One region of the Enterobacter sp. PL_is379 genome, then DNA from elsewhere that is predicted to be linked to it. Evidence: predicted binding sites of a transcription regulator. Region 1 holds the regulator's gene; the other holds the start of a gene.
The links. The regulator CRP, encoded in region 1, controls carbon source genes, mostly activating them, when cyclic AMP is high. The targets are predictions, from matches to a motif close to ATGTGANNNNNNTCACAT.
Positions count from the first base shown of each region.

Region 2: the regulator CRP is predicted to act here: its motif matches at 2,188-2,205, upstream of AC0TOY_RS05405 (CidA/LrgA family protein).

Region 1 covers NZ_JBVPGT010000020.1:19,603-25,557, forward strand. Annotated here, with positions in the region: gene mdcA (malonate decarboxylase subunit alpha) at 1-712, opposite strand, end outside; gene AC0TOY_RS02760 (hydrolase) at 941-1,963, shown strand; gene AC0TOY_RS02765 (YheU family protein) at 1,960-2,178, shown strand; gene AC0TOY_RS02770 (phosphoribulokinase) at 2,209-3,078, shown strand; gene AC0TOY_RS02775 (OsmC family protein) at 3,145-3,549, opposite strand; gene crp (cAMP-activated global transcriptional regulator CRP) at 3,861-4,493, shown strand; gene AC0TOY_RS02785 (YccS/YhfK family putative transporter) at 4,551-5,955, shown strand, end outside.
Region 2 covers NZ_JBVPGT010000023.1:131,416-137,370, forward strand. Annotated here, with positions in the region: gene dusC (tRNA dihydrouridine(16) synthase DusC) at 1-460, opposite strand, end outside; gene AC0TOY_RS05395 (AraC family transcriptional regulator) at 502-1,299, opposite strand; gene AC0TOY_RS05400 (type 1 glutamine amidotransferase) at 1,359-2,069, shown strand; gene AC0TOY_RS05405 (CidA/LrgA family protein) at 2,254-2,649, shown strand; gene AC0TOY_RS05410 (CidB/LrgB family autolysis modulator) at 2,646-3,341, shown strand; gene cdd (cytidine deaminase) at 3,471-4,355, shown strand; gene sanA (outer membrane permeability protein SanA) at 4,482-5,198, shown strand; gene AC0TOY_RS05425 (glutamine synthetase family protein) at 5,323-5,955, shown strand, end outside.

The DNA.
Region 1 (5,955 bases):
TCAGGATATGTTCCTGTTTAATGAGGCGTGGGTCGCGGGTGAACAGCGGTTCGATAAAGAACGGCTTGTCGGCAACCACGACGTAATCGATCCAGGAGCCCGGGATATCCACGCGCGGCAGCTCGCATTCGTCGTCCACCAGCTCGTTCACCTGCGCGATGACGATGCCGTCGTGGAACGCAGCGGCTTCCACCAGCGCCGGGGTATCTTCGGTGCTCGCCCCGGTGTAGAGGTTGCCTTTGCGGTCGGCTTTAAAGCCGGCAATCAGCGCCACGTTGGGCGACAGGTCGACGTAGAGACGTGAGTAAAGTTCGATGTAGGTGTGAATTGCGCCGATTTCGAGCTGACCGTCTTCCAGCAGCTGGGAGATTCGCAGGCTCTGCGTCCCGGAGAAGGAGAAATCCAGCTTGCGGGCGATGCCTTTCTCGAAGATATCCAGATGCTCGCTGCGGCCGACGCTCGGCATGATCATATGCAGGTCGTGGACAATTTGCGGATTCACTTCGGCCAGCGAGCGGGAAAGGAAATCCGCCTGCTTCTGGTTGTTACCTTCCAGAACGACCTTGTCGCCAGGCGCGATCAGTTTTTCCAGCATGGCGACAAGATCGCCGGTTGGCAGTACCTTGCCCTGCACCGGTACGGACGCCAGGCGACGCGCTTTTTCGCTGCGTCGCGTGTTCCATTGCCGGGTGGGTGTTTGCCCAGATAACATTATTAACCTCCTGATTCAGCTAATCATTTTGATTTGCTTAACGTTGAGTAAAGTGTGCGCTCTGGTGAGAAAGGCATCAATTAAGCGTAGAGTGGAATCATTAGCCTGAGAGTAATAATCAAGGTAAAGATTTGTGATCGGGATCAGTTCATGTTTCGGAAAACCAGGCTAAACGGGGTACAATTCGGAAAGTACCGTAAATTTCTGACAAGAATCAGCATCGCCCTTATGACCCAAATCATTCCATCAGACTTCGACATTGCGGCCGAAGACAGCACTGAGTTCGTGCCTATGCGCGGCGTGGCCAATCGCCATTTGCAGACCATGCTGCCGCGACTGATCCGCCGCAAGGTTCAGTTCACCCCACACTGGCAGCGGCTTGACCTGCCAGACGGTGATTTTCTGGATCTCGCCTGGAGCGAAGCGCCGGAGCAGGCCCGCCATAAGCCGCGTCTGGTGGTCTTTCACGGTCTGGAAGGCAGCCTGCACAGCCCGTATGCACACGGGTTAATTGAGGCGGCAAAAGCGCGCGGCTGGCTCGGCGTGGTGATGCATTTTCGCGGCTGCAGCGGCGAACCGAATCGTCAGAAACGCATTTATCACTCGGGTGAAACCGAAGACGGAACGTGGTTTTTACACTGGCTACGGGACAACTTTGGCACCGTGCCGACCGCCGCGGTGGGCTACTCGCTGGGCGGCAATATGCTGGCCTGCCTGCTGGCCAAAGAGGGTGAAAGCGTCCCGCTGGATGCCGCCGTCATTGTCTCCGCACCGTTTATGCTGGAGCAGTGCAGCTACCACATGGATAAAGGCTTTTCCCGCGTCTATCAGCGCTACCTGCTCAACCTGCTGAAGGCCAACGCGGCGCGTAAGCTGAAAGCCTACCCGGATACCCTGCCGGTCAGCCTGCGTCAGCTGAAAAAGGTGCGTCGTATTCGCGAGTTCGACGACCTGATCACCGCGAAAATCCACGGCTTCGCCGATGCGATTGACTATTATCGTCAGTGCAGCGCCATGCCGCTGCTCAGCAAGATCACGCAGCCGACGCTGATCATTCATGCCAAAGATGACCCGTTTATGGATCATCACTCGATCCCCGCTCAGGAATTCCTGCCCGACAACGTTCACTATCAGTTGACCGAGCACGGCGGCCACGTCGGGTTTATCGGCGGTACGCTGCGCCGCCCGAAAATGTGGCTTGAGACGCGTATTCCTGACTGGCTAACCCCTTATCTGGACGGTGCAAAATGATTATTCCCTGGCAGGATCTGGCTCCCGAAACGCTCGATAATCTGATTGAAAGCTTTGTATTACGCGAAGGCACCGATTATGGTGAACAGGAACGCTCGCTTGAGCAAAAGGTCAACGATGTAAAGCGCCAGCTGAAAAGCGGCGACGTGGTGCTGGTGTGGTCAGAACTGCATGAGACGGTCAATATCATGCCCCGCAACGCGTTTCACGGCTGATCTTCCACCCTTTTAAGTCAGGGAGTTGCTATGTCTGCCAGACATCCGGTTATTGCCGTTACGGGGTCGAGTGGTGCGGGAACCACCACCACCAGCCTCGCCTTTCGCAAGATTTTCGCCCAGCTGAATCTTCGTGCGGCTGAGGTCGAAGGCGACAGCTTTCACCGCTACACGCGTCCGGAGATGGACATGGCCATCCGTAAAGCGCGCGATCTGGGTAAACACATCAGCTATTTCGGCCCGGAAGCCAATGACTTCGGCCTGCTGGAACAAACCTTTATAGAGTACGGTCAGAGCGGCAAAGGGCAGTCCCGCAAGTATCTGCATACCTATGATGAAGCTGTTCCCTGGAATCAGGTGCCGGGGACGTTCACCCCGTGGCAACCGCTGCCGGAACCCACCGACGTGCTGTTTTACGAAGGATTGCACGGTGGCGTGGTCACCCCTCAACACGACGTGGCGCGCCACGTGGACCTGCTGGTCGGCGTGGTCCCTATCGTTAACCTGGAGTGGATCCAGAAGCTGACGCGCGACATGAGCGAGCGCGGCCATTCGCGAGAGGCGGTGATGGACTCGGTGGTGCGCTCCATGGAAGATTACATCAACTTCCTGACGCCGCAGTTCTCCCGTACCCATATCAACTTCCAGCGCGTGCCGACGGTGGACACCTCCAACCCGTTTGCCGCCAAAAGTATCCCGTCCCTTGATGAGAGCTTTGTGGTGATCCATTTCCGCAATCTCGAAGGCATTGATTACCCCTGGCTACTGGCCATGCTGCAGGGCTCGTTTATTTCGCACATGAATACGTTAGTCGTGCCGGGCGGAAAAATGGGGCTGGCGATGGAGCTCATCATGACGCCGCTGGTGGAGCGACTGATGGAAGGGAAGCAGATTGCGTGAACATGTTCCCTCTCCCTGTGGGAGAGGGTTAGGGTGAGGGCATCAACACGCACGATGCCCCAATAATTAAGCCTCGACCACTTCATACGAATGCGTGATTTTTACCGCTTTCTCCAGCATTAACGCCACAGAGCAGTACTTCTCCGCAGACAGGTCCACCGCACGCGAGACCGCTGCGTCCTTCAACTCTTTACCGGTGACCACAAAGTGCAGATTAATATGGGTGAACAGGCGTGGCGCCTCTTCGCGACGTTCTGACGTGAGTTTAACCTCACAATCCGTCACGTCATGACGACCTTTTTGCAGAATCGACACCACGTCAATAGCGCTGCATCCTCCTGCCGCCATCAGCACCATTTCCATTGGGCTGGGCGCTTTATCGCCGGAGTTACCGTCCATCAAAATCTGGTGCCCTGACGCGGATTCGCCCAGGAACGTTAAACCTTCAACCCACTTCACGCGCGCTTGCATATTCTTAAACTCCAACGTTGCATTTTTGGTGACAGATTACGCGTGCGTTACATTTCTCGCAATGGAAGGCGACCTGCATCATGCTGAAGCGAGACACCAGGAGACACGCGGCGAAAGCTATGCTAAAACACTCAGGATGCTACAGTAATACATTGACGTTACACATGTATGCAGAGGACATCAAACTTTACTGGCTGCGAAACGTTACGGTAGCCGACTTCCCAGGGTATGGGTAAGAATTCGATTGCAACCCCAGAGTCCGGATGCATCTGATGACTCTGGTGACAGCTTATAACAGAGGATAACAGCGCATGGTGCTTGGCAAACCGCAAACAGACCCGACTCTCGAATGGTTCTTGTCTCATTGCCACATTCATAAGTACCCATCGAAGAGCACGCTGATTCACCAGGGTGAAAAAGCGGAAACGTTGTATTACATCGTTAAAGGCTCGGTGGCAGTGCTGATCAAAGATGAAGAAGGGAAAGAGATGATCCTTTCTTATCTGAACCAGGGCGATTTCATCGGTGAACTGGGCCTGTTTGAAGAGGGCCAGGAACGTAGCGCCTGGGTTCGTGCAAAGACAGCATGTGAAGTGGCTGAAATTTCTTACAAGAAGTTCCGTCAGCTGATTCAGGTTAACCCTGACATCCTGATGCGTCTTTCTTCCCAGATGGCGCGCCGTCTGCAGGTCACCTCAGAGAAAGTGGGCAACCTCGCCTTCCTGGACGTTACCGGCCGTATCGCACAGACCCTGCTGAACCTCGCGAAACAGCCAGACGCCATGACCCACCCGGACGGCATGCAAATTAAAATTACCCGTCAGGAAATTGGTCAGATCGTCGGTTGCTCCCGTGAGACTGTGGGCCGTATCCTGAAAATGCTGGAAGATCAAAACCTGATCTCCGCCCACGGTAAAACCATCGTGGTCTACGGAACGCGTTAATTCCGCTTAAACGGCGTGCCATCGCAAGGTGTCACGCCGTTTTTGTCTCTATTCCCCATGTGGCGCAGGCTGATCTATCACCCGGAAGTTAACTACGCACTGCGACAAACGCTGGTGTTGTGTCTTCCTGTGGCCATAGGCCTGATCCTCGGGCATCTTCAGCAAGGCCTGCTGTTTTCCCTTGTACCCGCCTGCTGCAACATTGCTGGTCTGGACACGCCGCATAAGCGCTTTTTCAAACGCCTGATTATCGGCGGCTGCCTGTTTGCGGGCTGTAGCCTCGCCGTACAGCTTTTACTGGCTCGTGATATTCCGCTGCCGCTGATCCTGACCGTGCTGGCGATGACCCTCGGCGTCACGGCGGAAATCAGTTCGCTGCACGCCCGCCTGCTTCCCGCGTCGCTGATTGCGGCCATTTTCACGCTGAGCCTCGCCGGGAATATGCCGGTGTGGGAGCCGCTGCTGATCTACGCCCTGGGGACATTATGGTACGGCCTGTTTAACTGGTTCTGGTTCTGGCTGTGGCGGGAGCAGCCGCTGCGTGAATCCCTGAGCCTGCTCTATGTGCAGCTTGCGGATTACTGCGAAGCCAAATACACCCTGCTGACCCAGCATACCGATCCGGAAAAATCCTTACCGCCCCTGCTGACGCGCCAGCAGAAGGTGGTGGATCTGATAAGCCAGTGCTATCAGCAGCTTCATATGCTCGCCGCCAACAAGAACCACGAGTACAAACGGCTGCTGCGCACCTTCCAGGTCGGGCTGGATCTGCAGGAGCATATCTCCGTTAGCCTGCACCACCCGCAGGAGGTGCAAAAGCTGGTCGAGCGCAGCCACGCCGAAGCGGTGATCCGCTGGAACGCGCAGACGGTGTCCGCACGCCTGCGCGTGCTGGCCGATGATATTCTCTATCACCGCTACCCGACGCGCTTTAACATGGATAAGCAGCTGGGCGCGCTGGAGAAAATCGCTCGTCAGCATCCGGATAACCCCGTCGGCCAGTTTGCCGCCTGGCACTTCAGCCGTATCGCCCGCGTGTTGCGCACGCAGCGCCCGCTTTATCCCCGCGACCTGATGGCGGATAAGCAGAAACGGCTGCCGCTATTGCCCGCGCTCAAAAGCTATCTTTCTCTTAAATCGTCCGCCCTGCGCAACGCCGCACGAATTAGCGTGATGCTCAGTACCGCCAGCCTGATGGGCATGGCGCTGCATCTGCCGAAACCCTACTGGATCTTAATGACCGTGCTGTTTGTCACCCAGAACGGCTACGGCGCCACGCGGGTGCGTATTCTGCATCGGGCGGGCGGCACCATGGCCGGGCTGATCATCGCGGGCGTGACGCTGCACTTCCACGTGCCGGAAGGCTATACTCTGGCAGGCATGCTGGCGATCACGCTGGTGAGCTACCTGATTATCCGCAAAAACTACGGCTGGGCGATGGTGGGGTTTACGGTGACGGCGG
Region 2 (5,955 bases), on a different contig from region 1:
CGATTTCAAACTGCCGCGCATCGCTGTCCCACCCCAGGCGAACCTTAACCGTCACCGGCAAATGCGCGGGTACCGCCTCGCGCATGGCTTTCGCGCCGCGGTAAATCAGTTCAGGATCTTTCAGCAACGTCGCTCCGCCGCCGCTGCCGTTCACCAGCTTAGACGGACAGCCGCAGTTGAGATCTACCCCGTAAGAGCCCAGCTCAACCGCGCGGGCGGCGTTTTCCGCCAGCCATTCCGGATACTGGCCGAGCAGTTGAATACGCACCAGCGTGCCGGAAGAGGTCCGGCTCTGGTTGTGCAGCTCGGGGCAAAGCCGGAAGAAGGATTTTACCGGCAACAGCATATCGACCACGCGCAAAAACTCCGTCACGCAGAGATCGTAGTCGTTCACCTCGGTCAGAAGCTCGCGCACAAGGGAGTCGAGCACGCCTTCCATTGGGGCCAGTAAAACACGCATAGCAGTACCTGTGAAAAAAGACGCGCTATAGTAGCCGCTCTCTATATCGCTGGGAAGCGCTTCTGTTCAGGCAGAAAGTCACCCGGCGTTGCCCCAACAATGGCGCGAAACGCCGCCGCAAATGCCGCCGGGCCGGAAAACCCCAGCATCCAGGCCACCTGCTTAACCGGGTATCCGTTGGCGAGGAGATCCAGCGAGGCACAAATCCTTGCGCGCTGTCGCCAGGCCCGGAAGCTAAAGCCGGTATCGTTGATAAACGCACGTGAAAATGTGCGTTCTGACATCGCGGCCCGTTCCGCCAGCCTTTCCAGAGAGAGATCCCAGAGATTGTTGGCAATGAGGTCACAGGCAACGCGATGCAAGCGCTCATCCACGGGCATCGGCAGTTCGGCCGAAATCTGCTGCGTCTCGCTGAGGATATCGAGCAGCAAAACGGCCATGCTGCGCTGGCTTGCCGGGCGGTATTCCGCGCTGAACAGCCCGGCAATCAGCTCTTTGAACAACGCAGTCGCCATAATCACGTGAACCTCGTCTTTCCGCTTAAAAGGCTCGCATTGCGATATCAGCGTAGGGCTAAACCAGACCGCGCGGAGCTCCGTTGTGGATAGCACGCTGTAGGTATGCTCCTGAAAGGGAGGGATCCACAGCGCGCGCTGCGGCGGTATGACCCAGCGTTTGCTGCCGGTTTCGACCAGCATGACTCCTTTGATGGCAAACAAAAGTTGTCCCTGCGAATGCTGGTGAGGCGGATCGACTTCGCCGCGCGTATAGCGAATTGCCCCTCTTGACCATCCGATGGCATCGTCGTGAATTGGCGTTTTATCGATAACGGTTGGCATTTCACATTCCCCCCTTCCTCTTATGATGCTGCTTGTACACGTAACCGGAGAGAGACGCAATGCACATCCATTTTATTATTCATGAACATTTCGAGGCGCCAGGCGCCTATGAAATCTGGGGGAAAAGTCGCGGCTGCAGTCTGAGCTACACCAGAGTGTATCAGGGCGATTCATTACCTGAGGAACTGGGGCACACAGACCTGCTTATCATCATGGGAGGCCCGCAATCCCCCGCCACCACGCGTGAGGAATGCCCCTGGTTTGATGCGCAGGCGGAAAAGGCACTCATCAGCCGCGCGATAGAGGCAGGTAAAACGGTGATAGGCGTTTGTCTGGGCTCACAGCTTATCGGCGAAGCGCTGGGCGCAGCGTTTTGCCACAGCCCGGAAAAAGAGATCGGCAAATTTCCCGTCAGGCTCACAGATGCAGGCAAGGCGAACCCGCTGTTTAAGGACTTTGGCAGCGTGCTGAACGTCGGTCACTGGCATAACGATATGCCTGGGTTGACGCCGCAGGCTAAGGTTCTGGCTTACAGCGAGGGCTGTCCCCGCCAGATCGTGCAATACAGCGAACGGGTTTACGGTTTCCAGTGCCATATGGAGCTGACGCCGGAGGTGGTAGAGTTGCTGATTGAGCATTCGCAGAGTGACCTCCGCCGCGCGGGTGAATTCCGTTTTGTCGAAACGGCGGAAAAACTCCGCTCGCATGATTATCGCGAAATGAACCAGGTGCTGTTTTCTTTTCTCGATAAACTGACCGCCTGTCGCTGATGCCTTCTCTGGCACGCCGTTTCGCCAGCGCAATCCCTTTCCTCTAAACTGTAGCCTGCACCGTTATGGTGATACCGGACGTTCCATTCCGGAATGTCTGGTATGCTCAAAATTCATGATGTGATCCATGGCACATTTTTAGGTTTAATTGTATGATGAATGCGTTTCAGCAAGGACTATCACCATGAGCAAATCATTGAACATTATCTGGCAATATCTGCGCGCATTCGCCCTGATTTACGCCTGCCTGTATGCCGGGATTTTCATCGCGTCGCTGCTGCCCATCACCATCCCCGGCAGCATTATCGGCATGCTGATCCTCTTCGTTTTGCTGGCGCTGCAAATCCTGCCCGCAAAATGGGTCAACCCCGGCTGCTTCGTCCTCATTCGCTATATGGCGCTGCTTTTCGTGCCTATCGGCGTCGGGGTCATGCAGTATTTTGATTTGCTCAAGGCCCAGTTCGGCCCGATTGTGGTCTCCTGCGCGGTCAGTACGCTGGTGGTTTTCCTGGTGGTGAGCTGGAGTTCACATCTGGTGCATGGCGAACGTAACGTGATCGGGGAGAAAACAAAAAAATGATGGCCAATATCTGGTGGTCGCTGCCGTTAACCCTGGTGGTGTTCTTCGCCGCGCGCAAGCTTGCCGTACGTTTCAAAATGCCGTTGCTGAACCCGCTGCTGGTGGCGATGGTGGTGATTATTCCGCTCCTGCTGCTTACCGGTATTCCTTACGAGCGTTATTTTGCCGGCAGCAAAATTTTAAACGACCTGCTGCAACCCGCCGTCGTGGCGCTCGCCTTTCCTTTATACGAGCAGCTGCACCAGATCCGCGCCCGCTGGAAATCCATCATTACCATCTGTTTTGTGGGTAGCCTGGTGGCGATGATCACCGGCACGTCGGTGGCGCTGCTGATGGGCGCTTCCCCACAGATTGCGGCGTCAATCCTACCTAAATCGGTGACCACGCCTATCGCGATGGCGGTTGGGGGCAGCCTCGGCGGTATTCCGGCCATCAGCGCGATGTGCGTCATTTTCGTCGGTATTCTCGGCGCGGTGTTTGGCCACACTCTGCTAAACGCGATGCGTATTCATACTAAAGCGGCACGGGGGCTGTCGATGGGCACCGCCTCCCACGCCCTGGGCACGGCCCGCTGCGCGGAGCTGGATTATCAGGAAGGGGCGTTTAGCTCCCTGGCGCTGGTGATCTGCGGGATTATTACCTCCCTGCTGGCCCCGTTCATTTTCCCGCTGATTCTGGCGGTGATGGGCTAAAATTTGCGATGCGTCGCGCAAATTTCATTTTGATTTCATTAGTTGCATACATAATGAGAAGTGGATCACATATAAAGCCCTGGCGGCTCCGTAAACTACCGATCCATTAACCTTTATGAGGCAAACGCCATGCACCCACGTTTTCAAGCTGCTTTCGCCCAGCTTGCAGAGAATTTGCAGTCAGCCCTTGCTCCCGTTCTGGCAGATGCACACTTCCCCGCCCTGCTGACCGCGGAGCAGGTCACGATGCTGAAACAGGCAACGGGACTGGATGAAGACGCGCTGGCTTTCGCACTGCTTCCTCTGGCTGCTGCCTGCGCGCGGGCCGATCTCTCCCACTTCAACGTCGGGGCCATTGCGCGCGGCGTCAGCGGCACCTGGTACTTCGGCGGCAACATGGAGTTCCTGGGCGCAACCATGCAGCAGACCGTTCACGCCGAGCAGAGCGCTATCAGCCACGCCTGGCTGCGCGGTGAAAAAGCCCTGAGCGCCATTACCGTTAACTACACCCCCTGCGGCCACTGCCGTCAGTTTATGAACGAGCTGAACAGCGGGCTGCAGCTGCGCATCAATCTGCCAGGCCGCGCGCCGCACACGCTGGGGGATTATCTGCCTGACGCGTTTGGCCCGAAAGATCTGGAGATCAAAACCCTGCTGATGGACGAGCAGAACCACGGTTTCGCCCTGTCCGGCGATGACCTGAGCCAGGCGGCGATTACCGCCGCCAACAAGAGCCACACGCCGTACAGCAAGTCCCCGAGCGGCGTGGCGCTGCAGTGCCGCGATGGCCGAATCTTCACCGGCAGCTATGCGGAAAACGCCGCGTTTAACCCAACGCTGCCGCCGCTGCAGGGCGCACTTAACCTGCTGAGCCTGAACTGCTATGACTATCCGGACATTCAGCGCGCCATTCTGGCCGAGATTGCCGATGCGCCGCTGATCCAGTGGGATGCCACCGCCGCAACGCTCAAAGCGTTAGGCTGTACGACAATTGACCGCGTACTGCTGGCGTAATCCTTCCGGCGGGCAGAAATGCCCGCCAGTTTGCTGAAAAACCCCTCAGTTGAGTCGCTGTTTCTTGCGCTAACCAGGCGGGTAAAGTAGCCTGAGTTAAATTTCATCCACGCACGAGCCATCTGCATGTTAAAGCGCGTTTTTTACAGCCTGTCTGTCCTGGTCGGCATACTGCTGTTGATCGTGCTCGGTCTCGACCGCTGGATGAGCTGGAAAACCGCCCCCTACATCTTTGACGACCTGCAGGACCTGCCCTATCGTCAGGTTGGCGTGGTGCTCGGCACCGCCAAGTATTACCGCACCGGCGTCATCAACCAGTATTACCGTTACCGCATTCAGGGCGCGCTGAACGCCTACAACAGCGGCAAGGTGAACTACCTGCTGCTGAGCGGGGATAACGCGCTGCAAAGCTACAATGAACCGGTGACGATGCGTAAGGACCTGATTGCCGCAGGCGTGGATCCTGCCGATATCGTGCTCGACTACGCCGGGTTCCGCACCCTGGACTCCATCGTGCGCACGCGCAAAGTCTTCGATACCAACGACTTCATCATCATCACCCAGCGCTTCCACTGCGAACGCGCACTGTTTATCGCGCTGCACATGGGCATTCAGGCACAGTGCTATGCGGTGCCGTCGCCAAAAGATATGCTGAGCGTGCGCGTCCGCGAGTTCGGTGCCCGCTTTGGTGCCCTGGCCGATCTGTATATCTTCAAACGCGAACCGCGCTTTTTAGGCCCGCTGGTGCCGATTCCGGCGATGCACGAAGTGCCGGAAGACGCCCAGGGTTACCCGGCCGTCACGCCCGAGCAGCTGCTCGATATGCAGAAAAAAGAGAAATAACAGCACCGCCTTTATACTTTCTTTACGCCGGGCCTGACGCTTTTTATCTCCCCTTTACGTCGGCTCTTTTAAGCTGAGTTCACTGCCGCTACGGCTTCATTGAAGAATGACTATGAACTCGATAATGAATGCGTTTTTCCTCAAAAGTCTCCGTCCGTATTTTAACCTTCCCGGTTTATCACTTCCTGGCGCACTCAATTCCGGTCTCTGGCTTGATGAAAAAATTGACGCCCTGCAGCACAACATTTCAGTGGAAGTAGCCGATTACCTGGAACGTTACCCGCAGACGAAACATGTAGACGTTTACCTGAACGATATCAACGGCACGATGCGTGGCAAGCGTCTGTCGGTGGAGAGCATGCTGAGTCTGGAAAAAGGCTGTTACTTTCCCCTTTCGGTCTACTCGATGGATCAGAAGGGAAAAATCGCCGCCCCGCTTCATGATGAACCGGACCGGCTGTGCGTTCCGGTCGCCGGCTCCCTGCGTCCCTGCCTACAAGATCCGCAGCACAACGCGCAGATCCTGCTGACGATGAAAGCCAGCGACGATAGCCCCTGCCCGCTTGAGCCGCGCGTGATACTGCAGAACGTGCTGGCCCGCTTCCACCGGCACGGCCTTTTCCCGGTGATTGCCCCGGAAATCGAGTTCTATCTGACGGGACATGACGATCGGGATCCGCAAAATCAGGGCTGTTTTCATATGGATACCTCGTCGGCGCATGCCGCGCTGTTTGACGAGCTGGAGCAGCTGGCGCAC